2 regions of the Glutamicibacter sp. V16R2B1 genome follow, and region 2 is predicted to be linked to the other one. Evidence: predicted binding sites of a transcription regulator. Region 2 holds the regulator's gene; the other holds the start of a gene.

Region 1 (6,121 bases), on a different contig from region 2:
GTCCTCGATGGACAGGTTGCGGTGGATCACGCCGATGCCGCCCTGGCGGGCCAGGGCGATCGCCATCGGGGCCTCGGTGACGGTGTCCATCGCCGCCGAGATGATCGGGGTCTTGATGTTGATGCGCTTGGTCAGCCGGGTGGTGGTGTCCGCGTCGGAGGGGATCACGTCCGTGGGGCCGGGCAGCAGCAGCACATCATCGTAGGTGAGTCCTTCAAGGGCAAAGGGGTTGAACTCAGACACGTAGGAACCTTTCGGACGAGACGGCGATTGATTACATGGTAGAACCATAATTGCCCCGTCGCGATTCCCGTTTGGCGCCATGTGGTCAAAGTAACGCGCCGGGGACGGCTGGTTAACGGCCCGGTCCTTCCCAGCCGGTGGCCTTGATGAAGCGGCGCGCGAAGATCTCATCGGCGCTTTGCACAAACGTCTTGGACAGGTGTGAATCGTCCAGGTAGGTGACCACGTTGCCGATCACCGGCTGGCACAGCCCGTCCGGGCAGATCAGCCGGGTCATGTCCAGGGACACCACCCGGTCCCCGTAGTCGTGTTCGGCCAGGAAAGTGTCCACCGGGTTCACCGCGGCCATCCGTTCGGTCACCGGGGCGGAGCAGCGTTCGGGGTGGTTCGGGTAGCGGTCCACGCATTCGGGCACGTTGAACTCAAAGCGCGGGGTGTCGCGCATCGCGATCACCCGGCTGCCGGCCTGCAGCAGCGGGGCGATCGCCTCGGCGTAGGCCGGGGCCATGCGCTCCTGCTCGGCGGCGCTGCGCCCGAACTCGTCCTCATACTGCCCGGTGACCGAGGCGACGGTCAGCACCATTTGGGGAGCCAGTTCGGCCACGAAGTCGGTGGCGGCCTCCTGGAACTTGGCGCAGCGCACCGCATCATGCTGGCCCACGTCCCCCAGCCGGCAGCCCGGCTCGTGCAGCATCATCCAGCTGCCGCCGGTTTCCTGCATCATCGCGTCCACCGCCTGACTCCAGTGCTGGGTGTGCGAGTCCCCCAGCAGCACCAGGTCCGGCTTGCCCTGCCGGTCCCCGCCGCGCTGGCAGAAGTAGATGTCCTCATCATCCGGCGCGTAGTCCCCCTCGCAGCCCTGCCCCGGGTTCTGCCACTCCTCGGCCAGTTCGGTGCTCAGCGGCAGCTTGATGGAGGCGCGCTGCGGGTCCCAGTCGCTGGAGGCCATGGCGCCGGGGTTTTCCTGGCGGTCCTGGGCGGCGGCCAGAACCCGGGTGTGCTCCACGCTGGACTGCCACACCGCCACCGGCGCGCACACCAGCACCAGGCCCATGCCCAGCACCACGGCCTGGGCCAGCGGCACCCCCAGCTGGCGGCGCTGCAGTCCTGGCAGTGCCGGACTCCAGTTGCGCAGCGGTTTTTCAATCCACCGGGTGGTGGCCATGGCCAGGGCGATGGAGCCAAGGATCAGCAGGGTGCCGGTGAGCAGTCCCACCGAGGACTGCTGGGTGAAGTGCAGGTAGAACACCAGGATGGGCCAGTGCCACAGGTACATGCCGTAGGAGACATCCCCCAGCTGCACCAGCGGCCGGCGGGAGAGCAGCCAGGCGGCGTTGCGGTGCTCGGGCTCCCCCGGGGCCATCAGCAGCAGTGCCGCCCCCAGGGTGGGGATCAGCGCCAACCAGCCGGGGAACTGTGCCTGGACCTCCAGCACCGCCCCGCAGCTGATGATCACGGCCAGCCCCACCCAGCCGCCCACCCGGCGCACCGGTTCGGCCAGCCGCTGCAGCCGCGGCAGGGCCAGGGCCACCATGGAGCCCAGCGCGAACTCCCACATCCGGGTGCCGGTGTGGAAATAGGCCAGCGGCTGGTTCACCTGGGTCAGGTGGACCGAGTAGCCCAGGGAGAGGGCGAAGACGATTCCGAACATTCCCAGCGCCACCGTGCTGAAGCGGTGGCGGCAGAAGAAGCGGCGCCAGATCAGGGCGCAGGCCAGCAGCAGCAGCGGCCAGATGATGAAGATCTGTCCCTGGACGGACAATGACCAGAAGTGCTGCAGCGGTGAGGCGGCGGAGGTGTTGAACGCGTAGTAGTCCACGTTCGCCTCGGCCAGCTGCCAGTTCTGCCGGTAAAGCAGGGAGGCGGTGGCCTCGTCCATGATCTGTTGCCAGCGGGTGCCGGGCATGAACGCCCAGGCCGCAACCACCACCACGGCGATCACCACCGCGGCCAGACCCACCAGCCGGGAGAAGGTCTTGAGCCAATAACGCACCGGGTTCGGCCAGCGGCCGGACTCGATCTGCCGAGCCATGGAGGCGGTCATGAAGAACGCGGAAAGCATCAGGAAGATGTCCACGCCGCCGGAGACCTTGTCGAACCAGAAGTGATAGCACATCACCAGCAGCACGGCCAGGGCACGCAGCCCCTGCAGGTCCATGCGGTAGCCGGAACCGGCAGGACGGGGTGCCGCCGCGGGCCGGAGGTGAAGGGAAGTGGAACTGTTGTGGCACATAAGAAAACGGGGTCAGGGGTGGGCGCCGGAGGGTGCCCGAGCCCGGTTCGGACCCCGCGGTGGGGTCCAGGGAACACTAGGTGACCCCTGATCCTATCAAAGATCGTTATCGAATCGTGACAGAACCGGGCTTCCACGTCCCCGGATACGGCAACGGCCCCGGAACGCCGCTGCCACAGCAGCTGGGGTTCCGGGGCCGTTGGCCTCAGGTGTTGCCGTCCCTAGTGGGCGTGGGCTGCTTCCTCGTCCTCGGCGGGCTTCTCAGCCACCAGGGTCTCGGTGGTCAGCACCAGCGAGGCAATCGACGCGGCGTTGTGCAGCGCCGAACGGGTCACCTTCACCGGGTCGATGACGCCGGCGTGCAGCAGGTTCTCGTACTGCCCGCTCTTGGCGTTGAAGCCCTCGTTGGCCGGGGACTCGGCGACCTTGGAAACCACCACGGAGCCGTCAAAGCCGGCGTTGGTGGCAATCCAGTAGGCCGGCTTGACCAGGGCGCGGCGCACGATGGCCACACCCGCGGCCACATCGCCGGCCGCAGCGGTGGCGCGCTCGTCCTCATCCAGGGCGGAGAGGGCGTCCACCAGGGCGGTACCGCCACCGGCGACGATGCCCTCTTCCAGCGCCGCACGGGTGGAGGACACGGCGTCCTCGATGCGGTGCTTGCGCTCCTTCAGCTCCACCTCGGTGGCGGCGCCGACCTTGATCACGCCGATGCCGCCGGCCAGCTTGGCCAGGCGCTCGGAGAGCTTCTCGCGGTCCCATTCCGAATCGGTGCGATCCAGTTCGGCCTTCAGCTGCGAGACGCGCTCGGCGACGTCCTCATCGGATCCGGAGCCGTCCACGATGGTGGTCGAGTCCTTGGTGATGGTCACGCGGCGGGCCGAGCCGAGCACCTCGGTGCCGACCTGGTCCAGCGACAGTCCCAGCTCCGAGGAGACCACCTGGGCGCCGGTGAGGATGGCGATGTCCTGCATCATGGCCTTGCGGCGGTCGCCGAAGCCCGGGGCCTTGACGGCCACCACGTTCAGCAGGCCGCGCAGCTTGTTGACCACCAGGGTGGACAGGGCTTCGCCCTCCACGTCCTCGGCGATGATCAGCAGCGGCTTCTTGGTTTCCAGGACCTTTTCCAGAAGCGGCAGGAACTCTGCCACGGTGGAGATCTTGCCCGGGTTGATCAGGATCAGCGCGTCCTCCAGGACGGCTTCCTGGCGGTCGGTGTCGGTCACGAACTGCGGGGAAAGGTAGCCCTTGTCGAACTGCATGCCCTCGGTGACCACCAGTTCGGTGGCGGTCGTGGAGGACTCTTCGATGGTGATGACCCCGTCGGTGCCCACGGTCTTGAAGGCCTCGGCGAGCAGTTCGCCGATTTCCTCGTCCTGGGCGGAGATGGCGGCCACGTTGGCGACCTTGTCCTCCACGTCCACGGCGTTCTTCGCCAGGCGGGCGGCGACGATCTCGGTGGCCAGTTCGATGCCCTTGCGAATATCGCCCGGGGCGGCGCCGGCGGCCACGTTCTTCAGGCCTTCCTTCACCAGTGCCTGTGCCAGCACGGTGGCGGTGGTGGTGCCGTCACCGGCCACGTCGTTGGTCTTGGTGGCCACTTCCTTGGCCAGCTGTGCGCCAAGGTTTTCGTAGGCGTCGTCCAGGTCGATGTCCCGGGCGATAGTCACCCCGTCATTGGTGATGGTCGGTGCGCCCCAGCTCTTGGCCAACACGACGTTACGCCCGCGTGGGCCCAGGGTCACCTTCACGGTGTCGGCGAGCTTGTCGATGCCCGCCTCGAGGGCACGGCGTGCTTCCTCGTTGAATGCTAGCTGCTTGGCCATGCATTGACTCCCTATGAATTCTTGGGTCGTAATCGACGCAAAGCCCCGAATCGCGAGGGTCTCGCTGTGCGGGGCTCGGTCGGCTACGAAAGGTGGGTGACGTTACTTGACGACAACTGCCAGCACGTCGCGGGCCGAGAGCACCAGGTACTCCTCGGCGCCGACCTTGACCTCGGTGCCCCCGTACTTCGAGTACAGCACGACGTCGCCTTCGTTGACGTCCAGCGGAACGCGGTTGCCGTTGTCGTCAATGCGACCCGGTCCAACGGCCACAACGGTGCCTTCCTGCGGCTTCTCCTTGGCGGAGTCCGGGATCACCAGGCCGGAGGCGGTGGTGGTTTCGGCTTCGACCTGCTTGATGACAATGCGGTCTTCGAGTGGCTTGATAGAGACAGACACAGTCTCTCCTTTTCGTTTATGAACCAATGGAAAAAACGGTAACGCCCCGTGGCATTGCTCCAACCGTCGTCGCGGTGCCAGTTGGTCATATCCAGTAAGGCATGGACTGCCGCGCCCGATCGGGATCGGGTACTGCATCCATTGATGACTTTAGGACGAAAATTAGCACTCGGTCAAGGCGAGTGCTAATGATCGGGATTCGTGTTGCTTCTGGTTCACTGACAGCTGACCCGGACCCGGCGGCAGGCCGGATCCGGGTCAGCGCGAAGAGCGGAGAAACGGGGTTAGCGCGGGTCCACCTCGACCAGGCCAGCATCCTCCGGGGAGGACAGGTCCATGTCCTTCAACGGAACCACCTTGGACTTGGTGAGCATGCGGTGACCGAGCCACAGCGCCAGGAACAGCGGGATCCCGATGTAGGCCGAAAGCACCTCCATGCCCCGCCCGGCCAGCACCGCCTCGTAGTTCTGCCCGGCGATCACCAGGATCAGCACCGCGAAGGCCACCAGCGGGCCGATCGGGAACAGGGCCGCCTTGTAGGGCAGCTCGCTGACCGAGTGTCCCTGGGCCAGGAAGCCGCGGCGGAACCGGTAGTGCGAGATGGCTATGCCCGCCCAGACTATGAACCCGCACAACCCGGAGACGTTCAGCAGCCAGGCGTAGGCCGCACCCTGGCCAACAATCGCGGTCAGGAAGCCGAACAGGCCCACCGACGCGGTGGCCAGCAGCGCCGGCATCGGCACGCCGCGGCGGTTCAGCTTGCCGAAGACCTTCGGCGCCTTGCCATCCAGCGCCATGGAGTAGAGCATGCGGGTCGAGGCGTACAGCCCCGAGTTGCCGGCCGAGAGGATGGCGGTGAGGATGACGGCGTTCATCAGGGCGGCGGCGAAGGCGATGCCGGCACGCTCAAAGACCATCGTGAACGGGCTGGCCGCCACGTCGGCCTCCCCGGAGGCCAGCAGGCTCGGGTCGGTCAACGGCACCAGGGTGCCGATGATGAAGATGGCACCAATGTAGAAGAGCATGATGCGCCAGAAGACGGTGCGGATGGCCCGGGGCACCTCGCGGCGCGGGTTCTTGGCCTCGCCGGCGGCCACGCCGACCAGCTCGGTGCCCTGGAAGGAGAAGCCGGCGATCATGAACACGGCGATGATGGAGACAAAGCCGCCGTGGAAGACGTCATCGGGGTTGGTCCACTGTCCGAAGCCGGACTGTCCCTGACCGATGACCCCGAAGATCATCAGCACACCGGCGATGAGGAAGGCGATCACCGTGACCACCTTGATCAGCGCCAACCAGAACTCCCCCTCGCCGAAGGCCTTGGCCGACAGTGCGTTCAGGCCGGTCAGCAGGGCCAGGAAGACCGCAGCCCAAATCCAGCCCGGAACCCCGGGCAGCCAGAAGTTCATGACAATTCCGG
Region 2 (6,121 bases):
GTCTACCTGTACCGCGAGTACGCCCGGGCCAAGGCCAGCGGGGACCCGGTCACCGACGCCATCAGCTACATGCTCAACGACAAGCCGGCCAAGGACGGGTGGTTCACCTACCTGAAGCCCAGCACCGACATCGGGGTGTCGATCAGCTCCGAGAACGTGATCACCCTGGACCTGCCGAAGAAGGTCTTTGGCGCGCACCTGGATGAGGGCCTGGCCCAGCGCAGCATCCAGCAGCTGGTGTTCACCGCCACCGCCGCGGCCGCCAACGCCGGGGTACTGAACGGCAGCCAGCCGCCGAAGCTGCGCCTGCTGGTGGACGGGGCCGCGAACGCCACCGTGTTCGACGACTACCGCCTGGAGAGCGAATACGAACGCAACTCCAGCTTCATGGCCCCGATCTGGATCATCGACCCGCAGAACTCCAGCCAGTTCGCCGCCGGGAAGGTCAAGCTCAACGCCCGCTCCGTCGCGTTCAGCGACGGGCTGTACTACCGGGTGGAGCGCAAGAACACGGCCGGGGACTGGCAGCCGGTGGACGAGGCCCAACGGGTGAAGGCCACCGAGCTGGATGAGGACGGGGCGCTCAGCCGCGAGCTGGCGCTCTCCCCCGGCGAATACCGGGTGACCCTGTGGGGCCAGAACAACGGTTCGGGCGCGAAGATCGCCCGCACCACCAGCATGTTCAACGTCAGCTAACCGGGCAGCCGAAGAACTCGGGCTCCAAAGTCCCCGGGAACCACGCTTAACCACGAACCCGGCCATCGCCGGCAGACGCGAAATCGCGTCCACCGGCGATGGCCGGGTGAAGTTTTTTCCAAGCCCCCTACAGGTCCCCGAGCAGGTGACGGACCAGCACCAGGGCGGCCGGGCCGGCGGTGGAGGCCCGCAGCACATGCTGGCCCAGAACCACGGCCCGGGCACCGGCGGCGGTGAGCACCGCCAGTTCCCCGTCGCTGATCCCGCCCTCGGGACCCACGATCAGGCACACGCCCGGCGCCGTGCGGCCCGCCGATCCGGCGGCGGCCTTCCAGTCCCCCACGATGCGCCCCAGCGGCGCGGTGGCCGCCTCATGCAGCACCAGCACCAGGTGCCCATCGGCGACCCGGTCCGAGACCTCCTCGGCCAGCTGCCGCGTGGTGAGCATCGGGTGCAGCACCGGCTCATAGCTGCGCCGGGACTGCTTCTGGGCGCTGCGCACCTGGGAGCGCCACTTCTCCAGCGCCTTCTGCGCCTTGGCGGCGTTCCAGCGCACGATGGAGCGTTCGGCCTGCCAGGGACGCACCGCGCTGACGCCCAGCTCCACGCTGGCCTCCACCGCCTGCAGGTCCCGGTCCCCCTTGGCCAGCGCCTGGATCAGGGTGACCGGGTGGCCCGGCGGGGCTTCGTCCACGACCTCCAGGACGGTGACGTGCAGCGCCTGCCTGTCCCCGTCCTGCACCTCGACCACCAGCCGGCGGCCGTGGCCATCGAGCAGGTCCAGGTGCTCACCGGGCTTGACCCGCTTCACGTTCAGCGCGTGGTGCGCCTCGGAGCCCTGGATGGAGAGCCGGTCACCGGCGGCGACCTGGGCGGCCTGCTGCCGGTCGATGACGAAGCTGTGGTTGCTCATGGCCTAACGCTGGCCCAACTTGTCGCGCAGCCGGGCGAACATGCCCCCGGCGTGCTCCACCTGTCCGGCCGCCATTTCCTCCCCGCGCAGCTTGGCCAGCTGCTCGAGCAGGTCGCGCTGGGCGGCGTCCAGCTTCGTGGGGGTTTCCACGCTCAGGTGCACGATGATGTCCCCGCGTTTGCCCCCGCGCAGCCGCGGCACGCCCAACCCCGGCAGGGTCACGGTGTGCCCCTCCTGGGCCCCGGGCTCCACCTGGATCGACTGTTCGCCGTCGAAGGTCTCCAGCTTCAGCTCGCAGCCCAGGGCGGCGGCGGTCATCGGGATGCTCATCTTGGCGTGCAGGTCGTTGTTCGCCCGTTCGAAGATCTTGTGGCGGCGCACCTCGACTTCCACGAACAGGTCGCCGTTCGGCCCCCCGCCCGGCCCGGCCTCGCCCTGGTCGCGAAGCTGGATGCGGGTGCCGCTGGCCACCCCGGCGGGGATGTTCAGCTGCTTGGAGACCCGTTCGCGCACCCGCCCGTCCCCGTTGCACTCCAGGCAGGGGTCCGGGATGGTGGTGCCGTGGCCGCGGCAGGCGGCGCAGGTTTCCACGGTCATCATCTGGCCCAGGAACGAGCGCACCGGGCGCTGCACCTGGCCGGCGCCGTGGCAGATGGAGCAGGTGACCGGGCTGGTGCCCTCGCGGGTGCCCTCACCGTGGCAGGTCTTGCAGGTGACCGCGGTTTCCATCTCCAGCGGGTACACGGTGCCCTTGACCGCGTCCTCCAGGTCGATGGTCACGGTGATCAGTGCGTCGCGTCCACGCTGGGTGCGCGGGATCGGGCCCTGGCCCTGTCCGCCGCCGCCGAAGAACTGCTCGAAGATGTCCCCGAACCCGCCGAAGCCGCCGGCCCCGCCGAAGCCCTGGTGGCCGTTGCCGTTCTCATCCCCGGTGGCGTCGTAGTTGGCGCGCTTGGTCTCATCCGAAAGGACCTCGTAGGCGCGGGTGACCAGCTTGAACTGCTCCGCAGCGTCCTGCCCGGGATTCACATCCGGGTGCAGTTTGCGGGCCATCTTGCGGTAGGCGCTCTTGATCTGTTGTTGCGTGGCGTCCTTCGCGACACCCAGCGTCTCGTAATGCGAGCTCACGTTTCTCGCGTGTCCTTTCCTAACCGTTGGTCAAAGTCTGTGCCGGCGAGTCTCAGTTCGCCAGGATTCGGGACAGGTAGCGTGCCACGGCGCGCACCGAGGCCATCGAGGAGGGGTAGTTCATCCGGGTCGGGCCCAGCACCCCGAGCTTGTTGCGGGCATCGCTGCCGTAGCTGGTGGCCACCACCGCCGCCTCGGACAGCTCCCCGATATGGGTTTCGGTGCCGATGCTCACCGACAGGCCGCGCGAATCGGCTTCCAGTTCGGAAAACAGCTTCAACAGCACCACCTGCTCCTCCAGCGCCTCAAGCACCGGGGTGATGCTCAGCGGGAAGTCTCCCCCGGCACGGGCCAGGTTCGCGGTTCCCGCCATCACGATACGCTGTTCGGTGGCCGAATGCGCCATTTCGCGCAGGGCCGCAAGGATTTCTCCCAGCAGGTCCTGGTCCTGGCCCGGGATTTCCACGCTGTGGGTGGAGAGCAGCACGGACAGCTCGGAAAGCTGGTACCCGGCCAGCGCCTCCAGCAGCGTGTTCTTCAGCCCGGCCAGCGACTCGTCGGTGAACGGCGCGGCGGTGCTCAGCACCCGCTGGTCCACGCTGCCGTTGGAGGCAATGAGCACCAGCAGGAACTGGTGCTGGCTGAGCCCCACCAGTTCGATGTGCCGCAGCGCGGCCGTGTCGTACTGCGGCACCTGGATCATCGCGACTTGGTTGGTCAGCTTCGCCAGCAGCCGCACGGTGCTGTGCAGCATCTCCTCCAGATCCTGGGAGGTGTCCATGATCCGGTTGATCGCCTCGCGTTCGGCGCGCGAGAGCGGCTTGATCTCACCGATCTCGTCGACGAACCGGCGGTAGCCCTTTTCTGTGGGCACCCGCCCGGAAGAGGTGTGCGGGGCGACGATGAGTCCTTCGTCCTCCAGCGCGGCCATGTCGTTGCGGATGGTGGCCGCCGAGACCCCCAGGTCGTGCCGGTCCAGCAGGGTCTTGGAGCCCACCGGTTCGCGGGATTGGACATAATCCTCCACGATGGCTCGCAGCACATCCAGGCGCCGCAATTCGCTCACTGTCACACCACCTTCCATGCCTCACGGCATTTAGCACTCTACGTCCTCAAGTGCCAAGTCTAGTACGTTCAGCGCTTGCTAGCATTGGAATCTGGTTCGTATTCGGTCACAGCGAAAGGGCTGCATTCAGTGAGCAACTACCCGTGGGGCGCCATGGATCTGGGCACCCCCGCTCCCAAGAAACTGCGTCAGGTTCCGGTGGAGCGCGGGCTTCTACTGGAGGATGTGGCCTCCGGTTGGGTTGGTGAGCTGGTGCGCACCGAGAAGTCCGGGGGCATGCGGGTCATTGTCCTGGAGGACCGCCATGGGCGCACCAAGTCCTTCCAGAGCGGCTTCGGCTTCCTGCTGGAGGGAGAGCCGGTGGAGCTGGTCGAACCGCGCGCCCAGGCACAGGCCGGAAGCACCCTGCGTTCCTCCTCCGGGTCCCGCGCGGTGACCGGGCAGAAGGCGCGCACCGCCCGGGCCAGCCGCATCTGGGTGGAGGGCAAGCACGACGCCGAGCTGGTGGAGAAGGTGTGGGGCCATGACCTGCGCGTCGAGGGCATCGTGGTTGAACCGCTGCACGGCGTGGACGATCTGGCCGCGGCCATTCGGGACTTCGACCCCTCCCCGCAGCGCCGCCTGGGGATCCTGGTCGACCACCTGATTTCCGGGACGAAGGAGGAACGCATCGTGCAGCAGGCGATGGCCACGCCCGGCGCGCGGGGCAACGTGCTAATCCTGGGCCACCCCTACGTGGACATCTGGCAGGCGGTGAAGCCCGAGGTGCTGGGCATCACCGCGTGGCCGGTGATCCCCAAGGGCACCGACTGGAAAACCGGGGTGCTGCGCAGCTTCGGCTGGCCGCACCACAACGCCGCCGACATCGGATTGGGCTGGCAGCGGATCCTGTCGAAGGTCGAATACTATTCGCAGCTGCAGCCCGAACTGCTGGGCAAGGTCGAGCACCTGATCGATTTCCTCACGACCGAAGATTACGGTTTCCTAACAATCGGTGAATCGCAGGGTTAGTTCCGCGAGTCGAGCTTCCGATGCGGTCCCGGTGGCTAGACTCGAGGCAGTAACCACACTTCAGACATTGCAAGGAAATTCGACAGTGCCATCTCGCCAGACTGAGTCTTCACCGGAGAACTCACGCTTTGAGGGTTCGCAGGTGACCGCTTTGCCACTGAGCCCCACCGAGGATCGGCAATGGGCGATGCTCGCTCACTTCGGCAGCATCCTGGGGTGCATCCCCTCGGCCATCATCTACGCGGTGTACCGTGACCGCGGTCCGTTCACCGCGCAGGAATCCAAGGAAGCGTTCAACTTCACCTTCCCGCTCACGGTCCTGGCCATCCTGCTGAACCTGCTGAGCCTGATCCCGTTCATCGGCTGGCTGTTCGCCGTGGTCGGTGTGGCGCTGTGGGTGTTTATGACGCTGATGGGTGCCCGCGCCGGCATCCAGGTCAACAAGGGACGCCCCTTCCGCTACCCGCTGAACCTGCGGCTGATGAAGTAGCGCGGGCCTGGCCCGCGCCCAAGAACCAGGGAAAAACCCCCGAAGCCCACCGCCGATGAGGATCAAGCGGTGGGCTTCGGACGTTTTGGCGGCCAATGCCGCCGGGCCAAGGTCTACGAATTAGAAGTTCAGCAGTTCGCGCACCACCAGGTCGGCCAGCAGGCGACCGCGCTGGGTCAGCACGATCCGCCCGGCGAAGGCCTGGCGCGGATCGATCAGCTCATCGGCGATCAGCCCGGCCACGGCCCGGCGCCCGGTTTCGTCTAGTTCGGAGATCGGCATGCCGGTGTCCAGGCGGGTCAGCAGCATCGTGCGCTCGAGCTGCACCGCCTCGGCGTCCGGGAATTCGCGTCCGGCCCCCGGGGAGATCCCGGCGTCGATCCGCTGCTGGTAGGCGGCCGGGTGCTTCACGTTCCACCAGCGCAGCCCGCCAATGTGCGAGTGCGCCCCGGGTCCGGCGCCCCACCAGTCCCCGCCCTGCCAGTAGGCCAGGTTGTGGCGGCAGGCGTGCTCGCGCCCGCGGGCCCAGTTGCTCACCTCGTACCAGTTGTAGCCGGCGGCGGCGAACATCTCGTCGGCCAGCTGGTACTTCTCGGCGTGGTCGTCATCGTCGATGTCCGGCACCACCCCGCGGCGGATCTGCGCGGCCAGCTTCGTGCCCTGTTCGATGATCAGCGCGTAGGCGCTGATGTGGTCCGGTTCGTAGCTCAGGGCCGCCTCGACGCTGGTGCGCCAGTCGGCAACCGACTCCCCCGGCGTCCCGTAGATCAAGTCCACGCTGACATCCAATCCGGCCGCCCGCGCCCAGCTGACCGCC

What was found. Region 2 encodes HrcA, which represses chaperone genes, less so after heat shock. Its sites were predicted from a motif close to TTNGCACTCGNNNNNNNCGAGTGCNAA; they were not measured.
Region 1: groES (co-chaperone GroES) is a predicted target of HrcA. The motif match lies at 4,864-4,890, and genes of this name have one in related genera.

Annotation. Positions count from the first base shown of each region.
Region 1 is NZ_VATX01000015.1:361,262-367,382, reverse strand. Features, by position in the region: gene guaB (IMP dehydrogenase) at 1-291, opposite strand, end outside; gene FDN03_RS11800 (acyltransferase family protein) at 356-2,401, opposite strand; gene groL (chaperonin GroEL) at 2,698-4,302, opposite strand; gene groES (co-chaperone GroES) at 4,405-4,701, opposite strand; gene FDN03_RS11785 (amino acid permease) at 4,986-6,121, opposite strand, start outside.
Region 2 is NZ_VATX01000005.1:206,710-212,830, forward strand. Features, by position in the region: gene FDN03_RS03260 (GerMN domain-containing protein) at 1-696, shown strand, start outside; gene FDN03_RS03265 (16S rRNA (uracil(1498)-N(3))-methyltransferase) at 824-1,609, opposite strand; gene dnaJ (molecular chaperone DnaJ) at 1,613-2,737, opposite strand; gene hrcA (heat-inducible transcriptional repressor HrcA) at 2,790-3,803, opposite strand; gene FDN03_RS03280 (DUF3097 domain-containing protein) at 3,957-4,814, shown strand; gene FDN03_RS03285 (DUF4870 domain-containing protein) at 4,957-5,304, shown strand; gene hemW (radical SAM family heme chaperone HemW) at 5,425-6,121, opposite strand, start outside.